2 linked regions of the Anatilimnocola aggregata genome follow. The protein of the gene in region 2 binds, or shares a complex with, the protein of the main gene of each other region. Links are inferred from orthologs where the notes say so. Each region holds a gene or a part of one and is shown on either strand. Other genes may lie near its edges.

Region 1 (6,076 bases), 1.4 Mb from region 2 along the record:
TGTGTTTTGGGGGCCGACAGCGACAACTCGTCGAGCACAACCACATCTTGCGACTGCAACTTGCTAGCGATGGCCATGCGAGTGGCAGACTGAATCGCCTTCTTAGGCAAACGATAGGAGTAATCGCGATTTCGCAACGCGAACACGTGACCACCACCACGACGCTGAGCGGCCTGCTTCGAGCCTGCACGCGCGTTACCGGTGCCCTTCTGGCGATACATTTTCTTGGTCGTACCACGGACTTCACTGCGAGTCTTGGTCTTGTGAGTACCCATCCGGCGAGAAGCCTGGTACATCACCACCACATCATGCAGCAATTGCTTATTGATAGACGGAGCGATTTGCGCGGGGTCGATTTCATACTTACCGACCTCCTTGCCTGCTCGATCGAATACCGGAAGACTTACCATGATTATTTCCAACGATCTTGATTGCTGCGTGATTGACCTGAACTACAACCGCCGAGACTAACCAACCTTGTTTGTCTCGCGAATGATCAGGTACGTTCCCGGCGGACCAGGAACTGCGCCATTGATCAGGAGCAAGTTCTTTTCTTTGTCGAGTTTCACGAGCCGCATATTGCGAATCGTCACTTGTTCGTTGCCATAGCGGCCGGGCATCTTCTTGCCCTTCTTCATACGACCACCACCGCGGTTCGCAGCGAGAGCGCCAGTGCCACCCATGTGACGATGCACCTTCTTCACACCGTGCGTCGCACGTTGACCGGCGAAATTCCAACGCTTCATCGCACCCGTGAAGCCGCGACCCTTCGTAAAGCCGGTAACATCAACGGCTTTTACACCATCCAGCGAACCAACATCGACGGTGCCACCCACGGCAAGAGCGCCCGGAGCACCACGGAGTTCGCGAACAAAACGCTGCGGCTCACAATTAGCCTTAGCCTCAACCTGAACACCAGCGGCCTTGAGCCTCTTGGAGCGACGGCTGCCGATATCGGCAACATGGCCACTTTCACTGCGACTGGCGAGGCGGCGGGGCTTATCGAGAAAACCCAACTGCACTGCTTCATAGCCATCGCGCTCAGCCGTACGAACCTGGAGCACGCGACAAGGGCCGGCCAAAACTACGGTAACGGGCAAGCAAGCCCCGTTCTCATCAAATATTTGCGTCATCCCGACCTTGCGGCCGAGTATTCCCTTGGTCATCGCGATATTCCTATGGTCCGTTGCCTGCCGAGAACACAACAGCCCTGAAGTCTTCAGAGCCCTGCTTTACCCGGACGGCTTCCCGTCAATATAAAACGGCTCGCGGCTAGGTTTAGAAAAACAATTCCAACAAACACTCAACTTGACTTAACAGGCCCCGCTTGGCCATTTACTAGCGAGTCGTGGCCTTAATCTTGATATCCACACCAGCGGGCAGGCTCAGCTTATTGAGCGCCTCGATGGTCTTGGCAGTTGCCTGCACGATATCAATCAAACGCTTATGGGTCCGAATCTCGTATTGCTGACGAGCCTTCTTATCGATCGTTGGGCCCGACAGGACCGTATAACGCTCGACGCGGGTCGGCAATGGAATTGGACCATGCACTTCGCTATGGGTGCGCTTCGCGGTATCCACGATCTCTTGGGCACTTTGGTCCAAGATCGCGTGGTCGTAAGCTTCCATGCGAATTCGAATTACTTCTTTCTGACCAGCCACTGAGGCATTCTCCTATCGAGCTGCGGTTCCATAGGAGCGATGCCTTCAAGCAACTCGGCTCCTAAGCCAGCGGCTCAATCCGATCACGCAATGATCGGTTTTGTGCTGCTACTAACTTCACTTTGGCCGGGGTCGGCCAATTGGGAAGCGACTAAGGTTAGCAAAGGGGGAGCGACTCAGTCAATTGGGTCCGCTGCGAAAAATCACGAATCCCGAGAAGTATTTGCTCGCAGCAGCTCGCTAGCCCCCTCATCAAGGCCTTTTGACTGCCAAGCGCTGGCTCGATTGGTGGGATTGCGTGAGCTGACCAAACTTTGCCGCGCAACTACTGCCGGAGGACGAGAACGGGGCAGTGAGCGAGGCGGACGACCCGTTCCGCAGTCGAGCCCATCAGCAATCTGGTGAGCCCGCGTCGTCCGTGCGATGGAATGACGACTAAATCGGCCCCTGTTTGCTGGGCATATTCTGCGATTGCCTCAGCAGGATCCCCGAGCACAACTTCCAACTGCACCGAACTGTACTTCTCGTCGGTCAATCGTTCGCGCAGCGCTCGCCGCGCGCTTTCGATGCGCGCTGTAGGGTCGACAACGCCCCAAACTTCCCCTGCTTCGAGCGGAGTGAGATCTTGAATGACGTGAATAATCGAGACTTGATTAGGCCGTTCGACCACTTGCAGCCCAACATCGAGCGCTGCAAATGATTCCGAGGAGAAATCGATGGGCACAATCACACGCTGCTTCGGAAACCACGGCATGGAGTCAATTCCTTCAGGTGAGAGGATGCCGCATCGTACGACAGTTTCGGTCCCAATTCAAAGCGGCTAACGAGTCGTCCGCGCTTCGTCAGGAACGTCCCGAACGCGGACGACAGGCTGCACGAGCGACTCCAGCGTGATACTTGCCTTGCCGGGGTTGGGTATGGCTGCCATTTTGGTGTGACGCACGTATTTGTGGCATTTCACGCACTTCATCGTCATGTCGACATAGGCGAGTGCGGCACGATCGAGATCTTTTTCTTTGGCCGCTGCCATCATTTCATCTGCTGACCGGCGAAAGGCATCACTTTCAAATAAATAGTCCGGAGTCTGGAGCAGTTGCCACTGTTCGGCTCGTGTTAGCAGGCTCATTTCCTGGGCACTCTTGGCCATCGTGCCGTAGTCCTCGAGAGCAAGCGCTTCGATCAGCTTTTGCGAGTGCTGCAGCTTGGCGCGCATAAACTTGGAAATGGTGGGCTCGTTCTCGTCCATGATGCGAGGTTTGGTCTGAGCCATCACATTTCCCACAGTGAAGATCAATACAAACAAGAGGCAAGCAAGCAGTAGTTTGGCCGACTGGGTCATGGCATGGTCCCTTTTCGAGGTTTTCCGCATTGAGTTAGCACCACCGCACATCTCTTATTGCAAAGGGAGTTCCATAGTCACAAAACGGGCAGAGGGGCGATTTCACGGCGTAAATGGCGGGTGTTTCGATGTGCGATTCAGCCGGCATGTGCCAAACCGCACGCTTTCGCACAGTATGCGTGTGCGGTCGTGATGTTATGAATTGCGGGCAGCGGACGCTGCTCGGCAGCAACGGCCAGGTGATGCCGCGTGCTAGCTGCCGGCACGCTGAGATCTCGTCCTACAGCCGGAAAACTCCGCCTATTCGCCCAATTCGGCGGTTGTCGTCAAAGTCGGCTAAACCAGCACGACCCGCGCAGCCGATATCTACGGCGAATAGAGTTTTTCTCGCGTCCGTAGAAGGGGATCGGCGATGCCTCGCAAGGCAACTTGGGTATCAGCCCTACTGCTCACTGCCATCTGTGTTGTGGCCATCGTTCGCGCTCAGGACGCAAGCTGGCGACCAGCCAATAGCCGGCCACCTGCAGCGCCGGCGTTTCTGCCAGCCAGCACCACCGCGGACGCAATGCCCGTGGCGATGCAAGTTGACGCAGATGACGAGGAAACGCAGCAGGCTGTGTTTGGCCGGGCAACCCGGCGACTCGGGGGATCGTTGGCGAATCAGCCACCACAACCGCAGGGGTTCGTTCCCGCGGTCGAACAGGCATACGAAGAACCTCGACCGCTACCGATGGGCGAAGCTGCTGCTCCACCACCCGATGCCTGGCAACAACCGGGCCCGCTGCCAACCCGCAGCGTGCTCCGCCGCCCGGGTCAACCAGCCTCCCAGGGAATTGTGCCAGCACAAGAAATGTCTCCGCCCGCTACCCAACAACCTTCTACCCAACAAATGGTTAGCGATAGCGAGCCAAGTCATTCCGATCAAGTGCCGCCGCGTTCTGTCCTGAAGCGACCCAATGGCCCCGTTGTCGATGAAGCAGCACCGCCGATAATTCCGTTCGATGCTGCCGCGCCACAGGCCGCAGTCCCGAACAATTCATCGCGCCGTGTCTATGACCCAGAAGCGGCACTGCGCCCTCGTCCTTCGATCAGTTCCACAGGTCGTGCACCTGCAGGCCTCACTAGTGGCGATTTAGTGGTTGTCGCTCCGGGACCGAAGCTCCGGGCCGAACTCGCCGGTCCACAAGCACTGATGGTGGGCAAGCCTGCTCGCTACGTGATCAATCTCGTTAACGAAGGTGACGCCCCGGCCGAGGAGGTTCAACTTCGTTTGAATCTGCCTGCCTGGATCAGCGTGGAATCGGGTGAGTCGACTTCGGGTGAAGCCAACGCACAGGCCGACGCCCAAGGCTCTACTCGCATGGTCTGGAACCTGCCTCGCGTCAAAGCGAATTCGCAAGAGACCTTGCGGCTGCAAGTCGTCGCACAAGAAGGACAAGCATTCGAAATCACCGCCGATTGGAGTTGCAAGCCGACGGGGTTGAAGGCTGCAATTGCCGTACGTCAGCCGCAACTCGAACTTTCGCTCGCTGGTCCCAGTGACATGCTCTATGGCGAAGAGAAGCCGTTCACAATCACGGTCAGCAATCCCGGCAGCGGCGATGCAGACCACGTCGTTGTGCAGCTAATCGCCGGCGGCAATGCTCCTCAGCAAATCGAAGTCGGCACCGTTCCGGCGGGGAAGACTCGCGAAGTGAACGTGAAGGTTGCTGCGAATCAACAGAACGCGATGGACCTAAAATTGAGTGCCACGGCCGATGGCAATCTCCGCGCCGAAGCTGCGGGGCGCATCGTCGTGAAGCAGGCTGTCATCGAAGTGGTTGTCGAAGGCCCTCCGATGAAATTCGCTGGGGCTGAAGCGACCTATGCAGTCACCGTTTCGAATCGTGGCAATGCAGCTGCCGACGATCTCACTCTCTCGGTTACGCTCCCCACCGGAGCCAAGTACCTGGGGGGAATCGACGGCGCTACCTTCGCCGGCAGCGTGCTGAAGTGGAAGGCGGGATTACTGCCACCTGAAACCGAGCGGACATACGACGTTCGCTGCCAACTGAATGCACCAGGTGCCCATCGCGTGGTCGTGCAAGCTCACGGACCGCGGTCAGGTGCTTCGACTCACGAAGTCGAAACCGGAGTCGAAGCTGTTTCGCAGCTCAAACTTGCCGTCAACGATCCCGCTGGACCTGCTCCCGTTGGCGACGACATTACCTACGAAGTGCAGCTAATGAACCGTGGCACCCAAGCCGCCAAGAACGTGAAGGTGGTAATGCAGTTCTCTGAAGGGCTGGAGCCAGTCACGCTCGCCGGTGCTGAAGGACGCGTTGTGCCTGGCCAGGTGCTATTCGATGCCCTTCCAGAACTGGGCGCTGGAGAGCAAGTTGTCATTCACGTGAAGGCCCGGGCCGATAAGGTGGGTGCCCATCGCTTCCGTGTGGAGGTGGTCAGCACCGATAACGATACTCGCCTCGTTTCGGAAGGAACCACGCGGTTCTTCGCCGATGGTCGCACCACTTCGGCAGCGGCTCGCACGGCCACCAAGCCCCGCGTGCTGCCCGCCGCACCAGATGGAACACTGCAGCGGTAGGAGAAGACTGGACTACGATTCATCCACTCGGTTCTGCAAAGTTTGCAGAACACCAATAGATTCGATTCCGGTCAAGCCGAAGCATTCGAACAATAGCACGAGCGAGCCGTTATATGAACCACTCGTGACTTCAGTCCGCAATTGCATTGCCCGGGTAATAAAATCGGGATCGCGCCGCCAGCGTTCGGCAAACGTCGCTGCGCACATCAGGGCGCGACTCTCAGGCAGGGCGAACAAGACCGCTAACGTTCGCCCCGCAGCTCGTACATCACCGGCCTGCACTTGCAGAACGAAGTGCTGAAACGACGGCTCGTCAGTCGGCGAGTGCGACGTCTCGATCTTGGGTGCCGGCAGTGCCGGGGCAGAAACGTACATCGGGCCGACGAGCGCTGGGCGCGGCGTTGTCGCAACCAGATCGTGACTGGTCCCTTCTTCGGCCACTACCGAATAATCCTGCGGACCAACATCGTCGGTGCGAAATTGATTCGTTG
Region 2 (6,056 bases):
GAGCTGCGCGAGGCAAGAAACGACACCGCCGCAGAATCGTTTGATCCTGCGGCGGGCGTTTGTCGCGATTCGTGCAGCTGAGAGGACTAGACTCTCAGCTGCGGTCTACCTGTTTCTCCAGAGAGAAAGCAAGTTGGCTCTTTGCTAACCGTTGGCTTAGAACAGGTAGATCAAATCGATACCGAAGGTGGTCTGGTCAGTCCGGGTGCCGTCATCGTAGGGCAGGGCCAAGGCACCGCCGGCAGGAATACCGTTGAACCAGTCGTAGCGGACTTCACCGCGGACGGTCAGGTTCGCAGTGGGCGAGTAGTTCAGGCCCGTGGTCAACTCGTAGAAGTTGCCAGCGAACGTCGAACCGGCCAGCGGGTTGTTCGGGCGAACACCGGTGACGCGGACGCCATCGTCATCGCGGAACCATTCACCACGGAAGCCCCACTTCCAACAATCGTTGATTGTGTAGAAGAGGTACTGATTGATGCCGTACCATTCAGCGTTTTCCGCACCACCCAGACCACCAGCCACCTGGCGACCGTAATCGTGCTGGAAGATGTACTGCCAATCTTCGCTGATGTTGCGGGTATACACGAGGCTATGGGTATAGCGATCGGTGTAGACGGCGGTATTGTCGAAGCGAGGTTCGTTGCCGTAAATCACGTTGAACGCGAGTACGTCTTCGCAGCCAGTCCAGGTGAAACCAGCGATGAAGCCCGGGTCATTCTGAACGCGGTCGAGAGCATCCCAACCGTTCACAATGCCGTAGTTCAGGCTGACTTCGTCGCTCCACTTGTACGAACCGAGCATACCCCAATGGGTGAAGGGCTCGCCGTACTGCATCGTGTAAGCGTGCGAGTAGAAGAAGTTGCCATTCGCAGGCACCACTTCGTAACCGAGAACGGTATAGAAGTGACCGAGCTTGATGGAGTTGTTCTCGTTACCCACTTCGGCGTACAGCTGAGGAATGGCCAACCCGTAGTTCGGATTGGTATTCCACTTCGCTCCACCGGTTGGGGTCGTTTCCCAGCCCAGCGATTGCGTGAAGATGTAATCCGAACCGTACAGCAGGTCGACGCGACCACCCCAGTTCCAGCAGCACGTTTCACGGTCGATGGCCTTCTCAGCGACGAGATACAACTGGTTGAATTGACCAGAATCACGATCGTTGAAGGTCACTGGGCCATTGAAGGTCGAAGGTGGGTTGTGGAAGTTGTAGGTGTAGCCGGCGTTGACGAAGCCGGTGATGTTCCAGCCGCATTCCTTTTGGCAGAACAACCGCCAAGGATCGCAGGTGGCTTCTTCTTCTTCGGCACAGGCGTCGCATGCGGCCGGAGCAGCAGCGGCAGCCATTGGGGCTTGTTCGACCATCGGGGCCGGCGGTGGCCGGTCGCTGGGCGAAGCCTCGGGTTGATAGAAGTAGTCGTTGGTCGCAGCGACCTGACGAACTTGTGGTTGTTGCCCATACGTTTGGGCAGAGGCATTACTTGTGTAAATGCCCCAAGCGATCGCGGCAGCGAAAGCAAGCTTCGACAGTTTCATGGTTTTAACTCCCCAGTCCATGAGGAAACGGTTGCAAAGAGCGCGACAAACGGCGCAGTTCGTCACGCCAAACAGGTAGGGCCAACAGGCAGGTACTGGGAATCCGTGGCAAGCAATTGGAAGGGCAAACCGTCGCCTTATCCCAGCACTGTTGATATCGGTACTGCCGCGCTGGCAGGTGCAAGACATTCACTCGATAAACATGGCAGAAACCGCGACTTTGCGTCGCGGGTGTGAAACCTTGCCGGATGTTCCGCAGGTGCCGTCGTTAAGGTCGTTACAACCGGACTTCAATCAATTCCGGACGTTGCACGCTTTTAGGAATGCCCGCGCAAGCAGGGTTCGAGTTCAGGAAACGAAGCTCACACAAGGTCCTCGAACAGGGCATCGACAAACTGCTGCGCGTTAAACTCTGCCAGATCCGCAGCCTTTTCCCCAAGCCCCACGAACTTGACTGGGATCGCGAACTTTTCCCGAATGGCAACCACCACACCACCCTTGGCAGTGCCATCGAGCTTGGTGAGCACAATGCCCGTACACTTGGCGGCTGACGAAAAACCCTGAGCCTGGCTGATTGCGTTCTGCCCCGCAGTTCCATCCAACACCAGCAGCACTTCGTGTGGCGCATCCGGTATGACTTTGCCCATCACCCGATGGATTTTCTCGAGCTGCTGCATCAAGTTCGACTGGGTCTGCAAGCGTCCAGCGGTATCGACAATGCAGATATCCGCATTCACTTCGACGGCCTTCGCCACCGCGCGATGAGCAACACTCGCTGGATCCGCGCCCGGCTCGGCTTTGACAATTTCCGCGCCCAAGCGATCGGCCCAGATCGTCAGCTGTTCAACAGCCGCCGCGCGAAAGGTATCTCCAGCGCCGAGGACAACCTTTTTACCCTGATCTTTGAAGCGTTGGCAAAGTTTAGCGATTGTAGTGGTCTTGCCGGAGCCATTCACGCCCACCACCAAGATAACTGTGGGCCCGCTGGTGACGAACTGCAATGCTTGCTGTTGGCCTGGTTGGTCGAGCATGCCGCGCAGTTCCTGCTTCACGGCCGCTAGCACATCACTCATTTGCACCACGCGCCCGCGAAAATCGGTTTTCACCCGATCGCGCAGCTTGTTGGCAGGGCCGACACCCATATCGGTCTTCACCAGGGCGGCGAACAGTTCCGTCAGGAACTCGTCATCTACGAGCCGACCCTCGCGCTTGAACAAGTCGCGAATATCGGTGTTGAGGACGTCGTGCGTTTTCTTCAGCGCCGACTGCAGGCGGGTGAAGATGCTCTGCGGAGTTGCCGCTTCTGCTGCGGGTTTGCTGGCCGACTGTGGTGCCTCGGGCAAAGCAAGCTCATCGGGCTTCTTCTTGAAATAGTCAAAAATTCCCATAGGTCTTATCTTGGGCACCAGGGGCAACTAGCCGGTACCCGCTTAGCAAGAGGACGAGATTGGTTTGATTGCGGCAAGAATGACCATTTTCACAGATCGCCGCTGGGCACAGACGATTGGCAATTACTTTTCCGCCTGTTCTGACTTGCCCGTTTCCCGACGTTCCTTAACGAACCGGTCGAGAATTCCGTTGACGAAGTGGAACGATTGTTTGGCCCCGAAACGTTTGGCCAGTTCGACCGCTTCATTGATCGCCACTCGCTCGGGCGTATCGGAGTGGAGCATCTCATAAGCGCCCAGCCGGAGGATATTCCGGTCGATCACCGCCATCCGCTCGAGGCTCCAATTATCAGCTGTCTGCTTCAGGAGGTCGTCGAGTTCGATCCGGTTCTTTCGCACTCCCGCCACCAGTCGGCGAGCAAAATCGAGCAATTCCTGGTCCTGATTCAGGCGATTGCGCATGAAATCGTCGGCCTGAATCGTCTTCCGATCCGGGTTCAAATCGTCTTCGAATAAAACTTGCAGCACGACTTCTCGCGCTCGGCTACGGCGAGTCATAACCCCCACACTCCTGGGTTGCGGGCAACGGACTTCTTCACTGTCACGTCGATTATACGGGGCGAGCGGCCATTTTGAGAGGAGACCTAGAGCTGAATTGCCAGAACCACCTCAAGGCGAAGTAGCTGGCCGAATTGTGCCTTGCATCAGCGCGCCGTCGGTGTGCCAAGGATCCCCTCCGCCGTTCTTGCCTGATTTGGTTTTGTGAAAATCGGCAATCAACTGCACATCGACCAGCCGCCCGGTCTGCTGCAAGTCGCCAAACAGCAGGTCTCGCTCGGCATCGACATCTGGGGAAATGTGGTGGGTGATCTGGCCGGTCGTACGACTCAACTCGACATGCGAGTCATACGCAGCCGAACCCACCCACAGAGGACGATTTTGATCGTCCAATTGAGCCGATTTCCAAAAGCGCACATGGTGCCGCTGACGCGGATTGTTGCCGACCGGCTTTTCAAAGGCAAAGTCTTCCTTGCGGCCATACAAGAACAAATTGCTGACTGGGGCCGCTCGGTACTCGCGCGAGAGGACCGTATCGGCGGCAATCTTCAGGTCAGCGCGCACTCCCAAGGGATCGGCCGGAAACCAGCCCGCGGCTTCCATCACCGGTTTCAAATCAGCTTCGGCACTAACGAGGGCCACGTTAATCGGATCGCCCAAGTGCCCGTCGGCGGCGACAGTCATGCCCGGAGTATTATCGAGCCCCGGATGCCGATGTGCGTAACGCTTCCACACCAGAGGCATCACTACGTAGGCAACTAAAAAATACGTCGCCACAATGCCGAGGAACACGAGCACAGCCGTTTTCCATTCAGAACGGGAATTCTTGGGTGAGACGGGCGCGGCAGATTCGGAGGTCGCAGGTACTTCATTCATGGGGTGGTCGCTTCATTCGGTCGAGCAGGACTGCACTTAGAATAACCATTCCCAGCACAATCTGCTGCCGCTTGCTTTCCAACCCAACTAAATTCATGCCATTGGCGATCACTGCCAGAATCAGCGCTCCGATAAAGGTCCCCCACATGGTGCCGCGACCACCCGCCAGCGAAGTCCCGCCAACCACGACTGCTGCAATCACCATCAGTTCGTGCTTCGAGCCATAATTGGGGCTGCCGGCCCCCAGTTGCGATGCCATCAGCACGCCACCAAGGCCCGCCAGCGCAGCGCAAATGATATAGGCAGCGATTGTCACGCGCTTGACCGGCACACCGCACAGCCAGGCTGCCTTCAGGTTGCCGCCGACCGCGTACAAATGCCGGCCGAAGATTGTTTTTGTCATGATGAACTGGGCGACGACATACAAGCCAATCATCAACACCGCGGAATTGGGGATTCGGACGAGCGCTGTACCCTTTCCCAGCCACATGAACGCCCGCGGAATTTCGTCGATGGTCGCTCCTTGCGACAGGTTGTAGGCGACTCCGTCAGCCAGCAACATCATTGCGAGCGTAACGATAAACGACGGCACGCGGAGCAACGTGACGAATGTCCCGGAGACTGCGCCAAACAAGGCACAGGCACCAATCGCAGCCAGACTGCACGCCAATGTGGCGAATAGCGATGCGCTTTGCCCACCTGCCAGATCACGGAGCAAAATAGTGCAGATCACAGCTGAGAGCGCGATCAAGCTGCCGACCGAGAGATCGACGCCGCCGGTAATGATGACCATAGTCATCCCGATCGCAATGATCGCGATTACGGCGATTTGGTTGCTGATGTTCAGCAGATTGTCGGTTTTCAGAAAGTTGGGCCAATAATAGGGCTGCGGTTTCAGGATCATCACGGGTTGTGACTGCCTCTCGGCCCACCGTTGTACGGCGGTCCAACTGCTGGCAACTTCGCTGGCTGCGATCAGGTCGATCTTTTGCCCCGCCAATGTCGCGGCCTCAAGCGCCGCGCGAGCTTGTGGCGGCTCGGCATTCACTATCACGGGAATCCGAAATCCCCGTTGCTCTAGTTGCGCCTTTAGTTCAGTGGCGAAGGCTAGATCCTCACTGGTGCTGCGCGTGAGGATTGCCACCGAGTTGCCGGTCGCCAGTTGCCCGCTGATTCTGGCGGCCAAAACTTGACCAGCAACTGCACCGGTCGGCGATTGTTTATCCCACGTCAGCACGCTGAGCACCGCGATCAGAATCACCAGCGCGACGAGCATCGCCTGCTCGGCCAGCAACCAGCGCAGCCAGGCAAGATACCTATTCGAGTTTTGGGCTGTGGCAGGCATAGATCCCATATCGTTGGCTGACGAATCGGGGCAGATGAAAAGCTACTTGCTCAGCGATTCATCTTTCTGCCCATCTGCCTGGCGATAGAGCTCGGTGGGAATCAGTTGCTCGGCTGGTGGCGATTTGCCATCGAAATATTCCAGAATCGACTTGGCGGTGAGTTGCCCCATCCGCTCAGGATACTGAATTGGGTCAGCGTAAATCTTGCCGTCGCGAATCGCCCGCTTGCCGTCGTCCTGACCGTCGAAGCCGATTATCTTCACTTGCGCAGTCTTGTTTGCCTTTTCCAGCGCAACATAAGCACCCAGTGCCGAGGGGTCGTTAATGGCAAAGATGCCGACCAAATCGGGATGAG

What was found.
Region 1: the proteins of nusB (region 2) and rpsJ are in contact, whole or in part, in a solved structure (PDB 3D3B), measured with the Escherichia coli proteins. The link is inferred for Anatilimnocola aggregata from one-to-one orthologs.

Annotation. Positions count from the first base shown.
Region 1 is NZ_CP036274.1:7,124,161-7,130,236, forward strand. The notes cover bases 1-2,725. They hold rpsJ (30S ribosomal protein S10), read right to left. Parts: upstream 1,663-2,725; coding sequence 1,339-1,662; downstream 1-1,338. Other genes in these bases: rplD (50S ribosomal protein L4), read right to left, coding at 1-410; rplC (50S ribosomal protein L3), read right to left, coding at 468-1,166; ETAA8_RS26890 (universal stress protein), read right to left, coding at 1,988-2,416; ETAA8_RS26895 (hypothetical protein), read right to left, coding at 2,483-2,725. Outside these bases: more of ETAA8_RS26895, read right to left, coding at 2,726-3,001; ETAA8_RS26900 (CARDB domain-containing protein), read left to right, coding at 3,414-5,585; ETAA8_RS26905 (hypothetical protein), read right to left, coding at 5,598-6,076. UniProt on the Escherichia coli protein: Involved in the binding of tRNA to the ribosomes. Part of the processive rRNA transcription and antitermination complex (rrnTAC). The complex forms an RNA-chaperone ring around the RNA exit tunnel of RNA polymerase (RNAP).
Region 2 is NZ_CP036274.1:5,735,292-5,741,347, forward strand. What follows is about bases 1,763-4,467. They hold nusB (transcription antitermination factor NusB), read right to left. Parts: upstream 3,480-4,467; coding sequence 3,045-3,479; downstream 1,763-3,044. Other genes in these bases: ftsY (signal recognition particle-docking protein FtsY), read right to left, coding at 1,896-2,921; ETAA8_RS21475 (LssY C-terminal domain-containing protein), read right to left, coding at 3,591-4,355; ETAA8_RS21480 (ABC transporter permease), read right to left, coding at 4,348-4,467. Outside these bases: ETAA8_RS21460 (porin), read right to left, coding at 157-1,533; more of ETAA8_RS21480, read right to left, coding at 4,468-5,700; ETAA8_RS21485 (substrate-binding domain-containing protein), read right to left, coding at 5,743-6,056. UniProt on the Escherichia coli protein: Part of the processive rRNA transcription and antitermination complex (rrnTAC). The complex forms an RNA-chaperone ring around the RNA exit tunnel of RNA polymerase (RNAP).